3 regions of the Mesorhizobium sp. 8 genome follow, and region 3 is predicted to be linked to each of the others. Evidence: riboswitches for the same ligand, from Rfam matches in the RefSeq annotation. Region 3 holds a riboswitch; each other region holds the start of a gene.

Region 1 (3,937 bases), 2.1 Mb from region 3:
TTCGCCTGTCCTAACCGCCGTCGTCATGCCCGAGGGGCACGATGCGGACCGGTTCCGGAAGGCGGTTCTCGACAGTTGCAATATGTCTCTGGGAGCAGGCCTGGGGAAGGTCGCGGGCCGGGTTTTCCGCATCGGGCATCTCGGAGAGGCCAACGACCTGACGTTGATGGCCGCGCTGGCCGGTGTCGAGATGGGGCTTTCGCTTTGCCAGGTTCCGTATCGCAAGGGCGGCCTGGACGCCGCATCGACGGTACTGGCCAATACGGTCCCGTCATAACCGGCTATAGTTTCGGCGCATGGTTCACCGGCGGGTTGCGTGACCGTCGTCGGGGTGCTGGCCTCGTGTCGATCCTGTCGGGGAGCTATCGCTGTCGTGAATGCGCTTTTGGCTCTGTGGCCTAGTTCTCGACCCGATGGCAATCGCGATGGCGACGCCATCGTCGATCATCTGAGGACGCCATTCGTCGCCTGCCGCGGGCTGCTATCTCAACACCGGATCGGGATTCGCACGCGACAGATTCGAGAAGGACCCCGAAAACAAGGGAAAACTCTACGTGAATGGGCTCTTCTCGCTGTCGCGCCACGTCAACTTTTTCGGCGATATCCTTTGGGTCAGCGCTTACGCAATTGTCGCTCACACCGTCTGGGCCGCCCTCATTCCGATCTACACGCTTTGTTTCTTTGGCTTTTTCAATGCGCCGGCGCTCGATCGACACCTCGCTGACCACTACGGCAAGCAATACACGGTTTATGCGGCACGCACCAAAATGCTGATCCCGTTCGTCTGGTGATCCGGTGTCAGGGATGCAACGATTTATCTCTCGGCAAGACCAAGAGGAGGCTGCTCGGCAATCCACGCCTTTGCGCCGAACGTGATAGCATCGTAAGTGGCGCGCCCGACAGCAGATCCAATGTCGGTGTGCAAACCTGCGAATTGTTCTTCCGGATTCCCGGCAGGTGCGGCGACAACGATGCAGTCGGTGCCGGTGCCGGTCACGACTTCGCCATGTGGTTTCCATTCCAGCTCAACGAGCGCGACTGTGCGAGCCTGCGCCGCGATCGAAACCGTTTCCACGAACGCCGCCTGCGACAACGGCCGGTCGACATGGACGAGCAGGTTGATCGTTCCCGCGCGATCGTGGAGCGCCGGTGCCGAGCCGACGCGCGCCGCATTGCCAAGCCCCACCGTGGCAAGGCAGGTGGCGGCGGCGAGCCCGACCGATGCTTCCGCGACATGATGTTTGCGGATATCGCGCGAGGTCATGAGATGCACCGCGTCATCCAATCCCGCAGCCGACATCCGGTCCCTCAGGAACTGGACCGGGTCGAGGCCGAGCGGCAGGTCGTCGTCTCTGACGTGCAGCCACGCGACGCTGTTGGCTGAGGTGAAGCCCGGCCGGGTGAGCGACCAGCTCAGCATTGCGTGAGGCCGCGTGAACTCGGCTACAAGGATTGGGCTGTCGCACCGGATCGAGAAGGCTTTCATCGGGCATCTCTCACATGTTGAGATTCCGCGGACAAGACTCGGGACCGACTACGTCTGTCCTTTGCCGCCGGAACAGAAGCGGACGGGAAAGGGGCGTTCGTGACATGGCGGGAGTTCGCCGTTGACAGCGCCTTCCATCGATCGGTAAGGGTTCCCCTGGAGCCGGTTCCGTCGCGAGACGGATGAAAAGGGAACACGGTGAGGCTGGCGACAGCCAAATCCGCGACTGCCCCCGCAACTGTAACCGTAGAGCCTCCAACCCACATGCCACTGGTCAGCCTCGCTGACCGGGAAGGCGGACGGGGGCGACGACACGGAAGTCAGGAGACCTGCCTGTTCCAGTCACCCATGCTTGACCACGAGGGGTGGGCAGGCGCGGCCGTCCGTTGCGGTGACACAGTCTGGTGTTGCCGCATGCGGGCGGGCGGAGCGTTGTCCTGTAACGTCCCTGATCCCGGTCCACTTGCGGTTTTTGAAACCGGCATGATGCCGTCGTGCCTTTGAGCCGTTTGGGGGGCAGATTTGAGAAGATTTCTTATTGCGGCTGGGGCGCTGTCTTCGGCCATTTCCACGCAATCGCTGGCGCAGGACGCCCCGACCTCCGGGCCGACACTGCTCGAGCCCATCTACATCAGCACGCCGCTCCGGCGCGAGAGTCCGCTGGTGCGTTCGACTTCGTCGGTGACGGTCATCGATGAAGCCGAGATCAAGAAGTCGGCCGCACCGGACTTGCCGAGCCTGCTCCGGTCATATCCGGGCGTTTCGGTGAGCACCAATGGCGGCATGGGTTCGATTGCCAGCGTTTCGGTGCGGGGAACCAAGACGAGCCAGACGCTGATCCTGGTCAACGGCGTGCGCATTGCGTCCGCTACGTCGGGTGGCGCATCCATCTTCAACATCCCGCTGGATTCGGTGGAGCGCATCGAGATCGCCAAGGGCGCACACTCGGCGCAATACGGCTCCGACGCCATCGGCGGCGTCGTCAACATCATCACCAGACAGGGCGGCTCCTGTGGGGACGACCGCAAAGTCTGCGGCAGCGCGACGGTTGGTGTCATGAACCCGTGGGGTGGCTACACGTCCGGCAACGTGCGGGGCGAGGCTGACGGCCTGACCTATTCGGCCGGCGCCAGCATCATCGGCACGCAAGGCTACGATTTCACCACGCCGGACGCGCCATGGGGTATCCACGAATCCGGCGACAACGGCTTTCTGCAAGGTTCGGCGAACATGTCGATCGCCAGGGATTTCGACTGGGGCCGCATCTATGGCGATGCCCTGGTGGCGCGCGGCAGAACCCGCTACGACAACGCCTTTCCCCTCGACAACCAGCAGTATACCACCACCTTCACCGGCAAGATCGGCACCCGCATCGACCATTCCGAGGACTGGTCCTCGACGGTCGAGCTCTATTCCGGCATCGACAATCAGAGGAACTTCCGCAAGGATCAGCCGGGCGACAGCCGCTTCGATACGAGCCGCTACGGCGTCTTCGCCTCGACCGAAAAGAGTTTCGACACCGGCGGCGTGAAGAACGTCGTCACCGGCGGCGTCGAATCCTATCGAGAAAAGGTGGATTCCACCGTCGACTACGACGTCAACGCTCGCACCGTCTCGTCGGTGTTCGGCCAGTATTCAGCTGAATACGAGGCGCTGCGCATCGACAGCGGCATCCGCTACGACGACAACAGCCAGTTCGGCGGCGTGACCACCTACAATATCGGCGCCAGCTATGAAATCACGCCCGACCTGACCCTGCGATCCTCCTATGCGACGGGCTACAGGGCGCCGACCTTCAACGACCTCTATTATCCGTCGTTCCCAGGCTTTCCGCCGGCGTCGAACCCGAACCTGAAGCCGGAGAAGTCGCGCTCCTGGGAAGCCGGCCTCAACTGGCGGATGGGAGCCGACACGACGGTGGACGTCGCCTTCTACCAGACGATGCTGACCGACGCGATCACGCTCGACCAGAACTTCACGCCCGTCAATGTGGGCCGTGCCCGGATCACCGGCTTTGAGACCGAGCTTTCGCACCGTTTCTCCGACGAATGGAGCGGCAGGGTATCGCTCGATTTGCGCCGGCCGATCGACCGCGACACGGGCAAATATCTGGTCAACAGCGACCGCTTCAAGGCGACGGCGGAAGTCACCTACAGTCCGGCCGAGCGGTTGGACCTGACGGCCAAGGTGCTCTATGGCGCCAGCCGCTACATCTACGATTTCACGCATGAAAGGCTGCCGGACTACGTCACCGCCGACTTCACCGCGCTCTACACCATCGATGCCAGTTCGAGGCTGAAATTCGCCGTCGAGAACATCTTCGACGAGCAATACCAGACCAATCTCGGCTATCGCGCGCCGGGACGGACTTTCGACTTGAGCTTTACGAGGACGTTCTGACGCTCCATGAACGGGGCCGCGCTGTTGGGCGCGGCCTTGAAAGGATGATGA
Region 2 (3,937 bases), 1.2 Mb from region 3:
TGTTCGAATACTGGGCGCATGAGGCTTCGCTGTTGCCGGTGGAAACCTGGCCGCTGCTGCAATGGCGCATGGAACGGGCGCGTGCCAACGATCCCGCCGAAATCTACAAGGGGCTTGCGGAATGGGCCGACGGCAATCGCACCTTCATCGAGGACATTCACAATGAGGTGAAGACGCGCGGCCCGATCCCGGCGTCCGACATCGAGGGCCACAAGGGCAAGGGCGGCTGGTGGGGGTGGAGCGACGCCAAGGCGGCCTTCGAATGGCTGTTCTGGGCAGGGCTCATCACCACCCATTCGCGACGCGGCTTCGAGCGCTATTACGACCTGCCCGAGCGGGTGCTGCCGAAATCCGTCCTCGACCTGCCGGTGCCCTCGGCGCGCGACGCCCATCGCGAACTGCTCGCCATGTCCGCCCGTGCCCACGGCGTCGGCACCTATGCCTGCCTGCGCGACTATTTCCGTCTCGCGCCCGGGGAGACGAAGACGGCGCTGGACGAACTGGTCGAGGACGGCACACTCAAGCCCGTGCGCGTCGAAGGCTGGAACAGGCCGGCCTTCCTGCATAAGGATGCCAGGATGCCGCGTCGCATCGAGGCGCGCACGCTGCTCGCCCCCTTCGATCCGGTCGTCTTCGAACGCGCCCGCGCCGAGGCGCTGTTCGGCTTCCGCTACCGCATCGAGATCTATACGCCGGCCGAAAAGCGGCAATACGGCTACTACGTCCTGCCCTTCCTGCTCGGCGACCGCATCGTCGCCCGTGTCGACCTGCGCGCCGACCGTCCGGCAAGCGTGCTGCGTGTCCACGCCGCCTATGCGGAAGAGGCCGCGCCCGCCGACACCGCCGCGCATCTCTTCGAGGAATTGCAGCGCATGCAAGGCTGGCTCGGCCTCGAACAGCTGGAGATCATCCCGGCCGGCGATCTTGGCCCGGCATTGCTGGATCTGGCCGGCCAACCCGTCGCCAAAAGGGCCTGACTGTTGTCATCGGGCGCCTGAACCTGTACGCGCTGCGTTTGCCCGCCGGCACATTGTGCCGCCACCATTCCGATCCACATAGATCGCGATGCAGGACGACAGACCAGAGCAGCGCTGGCTTTCAGGATTTGCCTTGCCCGTTTCGGCCGGGCTGCATCTCGTCATCCTCGCACTGCTGATTTTCGGACTGCCGCACTCCCTCCTCAAACCGGAGAAAGACCAGACGGTCAGCGTCGATCTCGTCCCGCCGCCCGAGCAGCCCCCCAAGCCCAAGACGGAGCCTCCCGCACCGAGGCCGGATGCCGAAAAGCCACCTGAAAAGAAAGCCGAACCGCCGCCGCCGCCTCCCCCCGCAAAGGAAACGCCGGTATCTCCAAGCCCGGTCCCCAGCTTCAATCCCGTCGTCCAATACGGCGAAAAGGACAGCGGTCCCAAAAAATCACTCGAAGGAAGCAGCGCCGAGGAAGAAGCGAAGCCTTCGGATATGCAACAACCGCTGGACGAGCAGACCGAGGCCGAAAAGGAAGACACGGAGGCCGACGACTCAGAATCCGAGCTTGCACTGCCGGACGCGGCCGTGACCCCGACCGCCAGGCCGGCTGAGGCGGCGCGACCGAAAGAGACCGCCAAAAAGCCGGGCGCCCCGAAGCTCAGGCAAGCGAAAAAACTGTTCTCGCCGTCGGCGACCGGCAATGCATTGGCGACGACCGCGATAGGCGGTCTGCCACGCAGCGCGCGGGGAGCCACGCTGTGCGTGTCGGAACTGCGCGAGCAGTTACTGCGCAACGTCCCGCCTTACTTTGCCGACCTCCTGCCGTCCTCCCGGCTGGAATCCGGCAACGTGATCGACGTTCCGGGCGTGGCATTCCGCGCCAACGGCCAATGGCGGGACCTGAGCTACCGTTGCGAGGTCGACGCCGACGCGACGAAGGTGGTGTCCTTCGCCTTCCGCATCGGTGAACCGATCCCGCCCGGCGAATGGCAGCGGCGCGGCCTGCCCTCGCGATGAGAGCCGTCCGCGCCGATGAAGCCGACATTGACAGTCAGCTTGCCCACGGCCTAAATCCGCATCGGATGGTCTTCTTCCCCAACAGGAAGAAGCTAAGAGGGAATGCGGTGCGGGATCGCGAGGTTCCAAAGCCGCGGCTGTCCCCGCAACTGTGAGCGACGAGCCCGCGCCGAAAGCCACTGGAATTGTCCGGGAAGGCGGCAAGGGCGGCGACCCGCAAGCCAGGAGACCTGCCGTCCGAATGCAGAATCCGACCGTCCGGCGGGTGTCCCGGACAAGGAGCCCGATTTGGATCGCGACGGCATCTTCCCGGCTGAACCGGCGGCCCCTGTGTCCGAAAGCGAGCGTGACGTCCCAGTCGCGGGCGGAGTCACCATCCTCGTCTGCGCGACCTGCCGCGACGAAACCGGTTCCGACGCCCATCCGCGCGCCGGCAGTCTTCTGGCGCAGGATGCACGGCGTGCCGCAAGCAACGACGCCATAAGCGTGCGCACCGTCGAATGCCTCGGCAACTGCAAGCGCCGGCTGTCGGCCGCACTGCTGCGCGACGGCTGCTGGAGCTACGTCTTCGGCGACCTCGCGCCCGACAGCGGCGCCGATCTCGTCGCCGGCGCCCGGCTTTTCTCGACCTCCACGGACGGTCTGATCCCCTGGCGCGGCCGCCCCGATTCGCTCAAGCGCGGTCTCGTCGCGCGCATCCCTCCCCTTGCTTTCACGAAGGACGTCCCATGACCGCTTCCGCCGCCCGCGTTCCCTGCACTGTCGTCACCGGCTTCCTCGGCGCCGGCAAGACGACGCTGATCCGCCACCTGCTCGAAACGGCCAAGGGCAAGCGGCTGGCGCTAATTGTCAACGAGTTCGGCGATGTCGGCGTCGACGGCGAAATCCTGAAAGGCTGCGGCATCGACACCTGCCCGGAGGAAAACATCGTCGAACTGTCCAACGGCTGCATCTGCTGCACCGTCGCCGACGACTTCGTCCCGGCATTGGACCAGATTCTCGCGCGCACACCGAAGGTCGACCATATCCTCATCGAAACCTCCGGGCTGGCGCTGCCCAAGCCGCTGGTGCAGGCCTTCCAGTGGCCGAGCGTGAAGAGCCGCGTCACCGTCGACGGCGTCGTCGCCGTGGTCGACGGCCCGGCGCTCGCCGCCGGCCAGGTGGCCTCCGACATGGAGGCGCTGGCCGCCCAGCGCGCCGCCGACGACAGCCTCGACCACGACGACCCGGTGGAGGAAGTGTTCGAGGACCAGGTCGCCTGCGCCGATCTCATCATCCTGTCCAAGAGCGACCTGATGGACGGCACGGCATCCGCCAAGGCCAACGCCATCCTGGGCGACCATGTGAAGCCGGCGGTGAAAATCGTGCCGACCTCGCAAGGCAAGGTCGATCCGTCCGTGTTGCTCGGCCTTGCGCTGGCGGTCGAGGACGACATCGAGAACCGCAAGAGCCATCACGACGGGCTGGGCGACCACGAACACGACGACTTCGACACCTTCGTCGTCGAAATCCCGTCGATCACCGTCCCGGACGAACTGGCGAAGCGTGTCGCGGCGGCTGCCGAAGCCGAGAACGTGCTGCGCCTGAAGGGCTTCGTCGAAGTCACCGGCAAGCCGATGCGGCTTCTGGTGCAGGCCGTCGGCCCGCGCGTCAACCACTACTACGACCGCGCCTGGGCGCCCAGCGAGGACAGACGCTCGCGGCTGGTGGTCATCGGCCTCAAGGGCCTGAACCAGCCGGCCATCGAGAAGATACTGGTGGGGTGATGGCGGCAGCCCCCCTCTCCGTCTTGCTTCGCAAGCCACCTCTCCCCCGTTCCGGGGGCGGGGAACTTGACGCCTTTCCTCGCCCCCGCAGCGCGGGGGAGAGGTGTCGAGGCGAAGCCGAGACGGAGAGGGGCCGACGCCCTTCCGACAAAATGGTCAGGCGCTCATGCACATCCTGACCACCA
Region 3 (3,937 bases):
GCAGGCCGAGCGCGCCCATTTCCTGCCAAAGGTGCATGGGGAACTCGTTGGAGCGGTCGGTCTCGGCCGCCAGCGGCGCGATGCGGTCCTGCGCGAAGCGGCGCACCGTGTCGCGCAACGCCTCGATGTCGGCATCAAGCCCGAAATTCAGCGTGTTAGTATACATGGGGATCCTCCCGCGCCTCGTTTGCGCCGACGAGGCGCATGGTCATCCTGAGATAGGTTTCGGTCACGCCCGCGACGGAAAGCCGTTCATCCGGCCGGAACCAGACGATGACGCCTGTCATCATCTGGATCAAAGCCATGGCGGTCAATTCGATATCGTCGGCTGCGAAGGCGTCTGTCGCCGCGCCGTCGCGCAAGATGGTGCGCAGTTCCTTTTCATAGGTCGTGCGCAGCTTGAGGATACGCGTCAGCCGCTCCGGCGACAGGCTGCGCAACTCCATGTTGGAGACATGCGTGGAGTGCCGCCGTTCGATGTGGAAGGCGATGTGGTTTTCCACGAAGGCCGAAAGCCGCACCCGGGGCAGGGTGCTCGCTGGCCGCGCCTCCTGCCAGGCAGCGAGCAATGCCTGCATGTGTTCCAGCATCAGCGAAAACAGCAGGTCTTCCTTGGTCGGGAAATAGCGGTAGAGCGCGGCCGCCTGCACGCCGACCTCGCCGGCCAGCTGGCGCATCGACATCGCCTCGTAGCCGTGACGTGCGATCAGCGCCGTCGCGGCGTCGCGGATGGCCGCCTCGGTTCTTTCGCCGTCGGACCCTGTCGTGCGCGCCATATCTATCCTCCAGTGTCATTAATAAAACGAACGTTCAATTCTTTCAAGGGGGTGAAGCGCTTCCTTGATGGATGGTGGCTGCCCTTGGTCGGCGCCGGCACATGCAGTCGGCGTCGATGGCTGAGGCGTGGCGGAGTTCGTCGAAAAACGGAGGAGAAGGGAGTTATGCTGCCGGATGCCGGGGCACCGTGCCCTTCCGGCGCAGACCGGCAAAGCCGGCACCGCCCATCGCGACCGCCAGCATGGCGAAGGAGAGCACGCTCGGCGCATGATAAGGCACCGCGGTCCAGTCCGGCCGGATCAGGGTCGCGGTGTTAAAATCCTCGCTGCTGAACTGGCACAGCACGAAAGACGCGCCGTTGCGCACCATGTCCGCGTCGATGCGCGAAACAAGCGCCTCGATATCGGCCTCGAGCGGCGAATTACGATCGTTTATGCCGCGCATGTGGACCAGCAGGGCCTGCGTGGCCGACAGGTAAGCGTGGCTGCACTCGTTGAACGGGCTCGCTTCGTCCCCCAAGCTGCCGGGACGACACCCCACAGGCAATAGGTATACTGGATGTTGCCGAAGGTGAGCAGCCGGCGGAACGTCTCATCGGTGCGGGCTTGCCTCGCGGCAAGGTCGAGGATTTCGCCGCGATATGTGGCGATCACCGCCATCTGTCCGTGGGTGAGGGCGGGAATGGCGATGCCGCTGTCGTCGGAATTGGCGGCGCTGCGGTGCGCTTGCGCCGTTGCTACGGGCAGAAGGACGATCAGAAGGCATGAAAAAGCCGCGGCGCGGACATTAAAGATGGCGCGCCGCGGCATGGTTTCAGTCAGCGGCTGGCCGGGCGCGCTGCTGCAGGCCGGTACCCGGCAAGGCTGCGTTCGGCAAGTGCCCCGAAACCGAGACCGACGACAGTCCAAAGCACCGCATGCAGGCCGAGCGAAGCCGTGCGAAAATACCACAGCAGATCGGCGGGGAAGCCTTCCGGCACCTCGTTGACCGTCGGCAGGGCATATTGCGCAATGGCCACCACTATGATGAAGGCACCGGCAGCAATGATGGAAGCGTTCCAGCCGCCCCGGCTTGCCCACAGGCGTTGCGCAAGGCCGACGGCAGCGACCGCGGCCAGCAACGACACCAGCATCATGACGAAGAACAATTCCGTCCTGGCGCCGATCGTCTCGGGGTTGCCGACTGCCGGCGGGGTCGCCGGATATTTCAGGAACGGCACTGCAACGAGTGTGATGAAGCCGCCGAGCGCCAGCAGGCCCGCCGTGGCACGGGCGCCGAGCCGGCCGATGCGTCCGTAGACATAAGCGAAGGCGAGAGAGAACAGCCCGCCGACCGCCGCGCCGTAGACGACGACGCCGGTGAGCAGGCCGATGCCGGCCTGCGTGGTGCGCGAAACCAGTTCCGGTTCCTCGGCCATCGCCTGGCTGCCGGTGGCCTGTTCGGCTGCCGCCGCCTGTTCCTCAAGCGCGATGGCGCGGTCGACCTGCGGTTCGCCGAAGACGCGGGCGAAGCCGAAAGCGAACAGCCCCGCGATCACCCCGACAATCATGCCGCGGAGCAAAAGAGACCCAACCATGTCGGCAACCCTTTTAGTGGCAGGGGAAACCGAGAAGATGGCGGCCGTCATGCACGAATTCGTGGATGTACATGCCGGAGAACAGCGAGGTGGCGCCTTCCTCGGTGCCGACGAAATAGATCGCGATCAGGAAGAGAAGGCCGCCGAAAATTGCCCACGGCAGGAGTTCCCGAACCGGTATCGGGCGGACATCCGGTGTTGCGATGGCAATGTTGGACATGATTTCCTCTCCTGGGATCCAGCGTCCCGTTGCAAAAATATACAGGGAAGATCTGACTTTCGGCGGGTCAAAAAGCGACAGCCGATCACAGTGGCGCGACCGTGCCGGATTCACACCGGCTTCCACACCTGTATATGCAAAGAACATTATGCCAGTGCGTTGCTGCCTGTCAATGAAAGCCGGTATGGCGACAAATCTGTTCAGGATAGCTGCGATACGTTTCCATGATGCCGGGCGAAAAGGATGCCGAATCGAATGCAGGCGCGTCTCACCCTTATTTGCAGCGGTGTTACACCGGTGGCACGGCATGGCGCCTTTCCAGCCGACGAAGCGCTGGATGACAGGATGCTGGGAATGACCGTCGCGTTGAAGCCGTTGCTGGCGCGAGCCGATCGCATCCTGACCGGTCCGGAACTGCGGGCGAGGCAGACGGCGGAGGCGCTCGGGTTGGTCGCCGCGCCGTCGGAGACGTTACGCGATCAGGATTTCGGCCGCTGGGCCGGCAAGGACATTGCGGAGGTCGGACAGGCCGAACCGCAGGCGCTAGCCGCATGGCTTGGCGATCCGGATGCCGTGCCGGGCGACGGCGAATCGTTTTCAGCGGTGATGGGTCGAGTGGCGGGCTGGCTGGACGACCTGCGTGGCGCACCCGGCCACACGGTCGCCGTCACGCATGCGGCGGTCATTCGGGCGGCTATCCTTGCCGTCATGGGTGCGCCGCCTGCCTGTTTTGCCCGCATCGACGTTACGCCGCTCAGCCTGACCGACCTGCGCGGCGATGGCCGGCGCTGGACCTTGAGGGCAACAGGCTTGATGGCGCGATAAGCTCTTCAGTTGCCGCGTGCGGCCGCCAACACGCCGGGCAGCTCTTCGGCGAAGATGTCCAGTTCGTGGTCGAGGCCGACGCTGACGCGGATGCACCGGTCGAGCACGGGCGCCATTGGCTTGCGAATGAAGACGTCGCGCGACAGCATGCCTTGCATGACCCTGGCTGCGAAGGCGCCGTCGCCACCGCAATCGATGGTGACGAAGTTGGTGCCGGAAGCAAGCGGCTTCAGGCCGTTCTCGTTGGCGATCGAAGCGATACGCTGCCGTCCGGCCGCGACTTTCGCGACGACCTCGGCGAGCCATGCCTGATCGGCAAGCGCCGCTTCGCCGGCCACCTGCGCCATGCGACTGACGCCGTAGTGGTTGCGAATCTTCTCGAAGTCACGAATCACCTGCGCCTCGCCGAAGGCATAGCCGCAGCGGATGCCCGCCAGCCCATAGGCCTTGGAGAAGGTTCGCATGCGGATGAGATTCGGCCGCGACACGTCGATGGCCGGCAGCGCCGAGGCCGGACCGAGTTCGCCATAGGCCTCGTC

The links. Region 3 has a riboswitch for cobalamin ahead of FGU64_RS00045 (CbtB-domain containing protein). Riboswitches for the same ligand answer to the same signal wherever they lie in the genome.
Region 1: it holds a riboswitch for cobalamin, as region 3 does, so the genes downstream of both, FGU64_RS10240 (TonB-dependent receptor) here and FGU64_RS00045 (CbtB-domain containing protein) in region 3, are expected to answer to the same signal.
Region 2: it holds a riboswitch for cobalamin, as region 3 does, so the genes downstream of both, FGU64_RS05675 (DUF1636 family protein) here and FGU64_RS00045 (CbtB-domain containing protein) in region 3, are expected to answer to the same signal.

Annotation. Positions count from the first base shown of each region.
Region 1 covers NZ_CP040914.1:2,112,853-2,116,789, reverse strand. Annotated here, with positions in the region: partial or broken gene FGU64_RS10255 (aminotransferase class V-fold PLP-dependent enzyme) at 1-277, shown strand, start outside; gene FGU64_RS10250 (DUF1295 domain-containing protein) at 555-791, shown strand; gene FGU64_RS10245 (adenosylcobinamide amidohydrolase) at 815-1,486, opposite strand; cobalamin riboswitch at 1,633-1,838, shown strand; gene FGU64_RS10240 (TonB-dependent receptor) at 2,009-3,886, shown strand; gene FGU64_RS10235 (ABC transporter substrate-binding protein) at 3,934-3,937, shown strand, end outside.
Region 2 covers NZ_CP040914.1:1,204,139-1,208,075, forward strand. Annotated here, with positions in the region: gene FGU64_RS05665 (crosslink repair DNA glycosylase YcaQ family protein) at 1-977, shown strand, start outside; gene FGU64_RS05670 (DUF930 domain-containing protein) at 1,066-1,986, shown strand; cobalamin riboswitch at 2,036-2,239, shown strand; gene FGU64_RS05675 (DUF1636 family protein) at 2,317-2,718, shown strand; gene cobW (cobalamin biosynthesis protein CobW) at 2,715-3,752, shown strand; gene cobN (cobaltochelatase subunit CobN) at 3,919-3,937, shown strand, end outside.
Region 3 covers NZ_CP040914.1:3,816-7,752, forward strand. Annotated here, with positions in the region: partial or broken gene FGU64_RS00025 (isovaleryl-CoA dehydrogenase) at 1-166, opposite strand, end outside; gene FGU64_RS00030 (TetR/AcrR family transcriptional regulator) at 156-776, opposite strand; gene FGU64_RS23455 (hypothetical protein) at 940-1,296, opposite strand; gene FGU64_RS00040 (CbtA family protein) at 1,595-2,353, opposite strand; gene FGU64_RS00045 (CbtB-domain containing protein) at 2,367-2,573, opposite strand; adenosylcobalamin (AdoCbl) riboswitch at 2,593-2,724, opposite strand; gene FGU64_RS00050 (histidine phosphatase family protein) at 2,928-3,398, shown strand; gene FGU64_RS00055 (pyridoxal phosphate-dependent aminotransferase) at 3,404-3,937, opposite strand, start outside.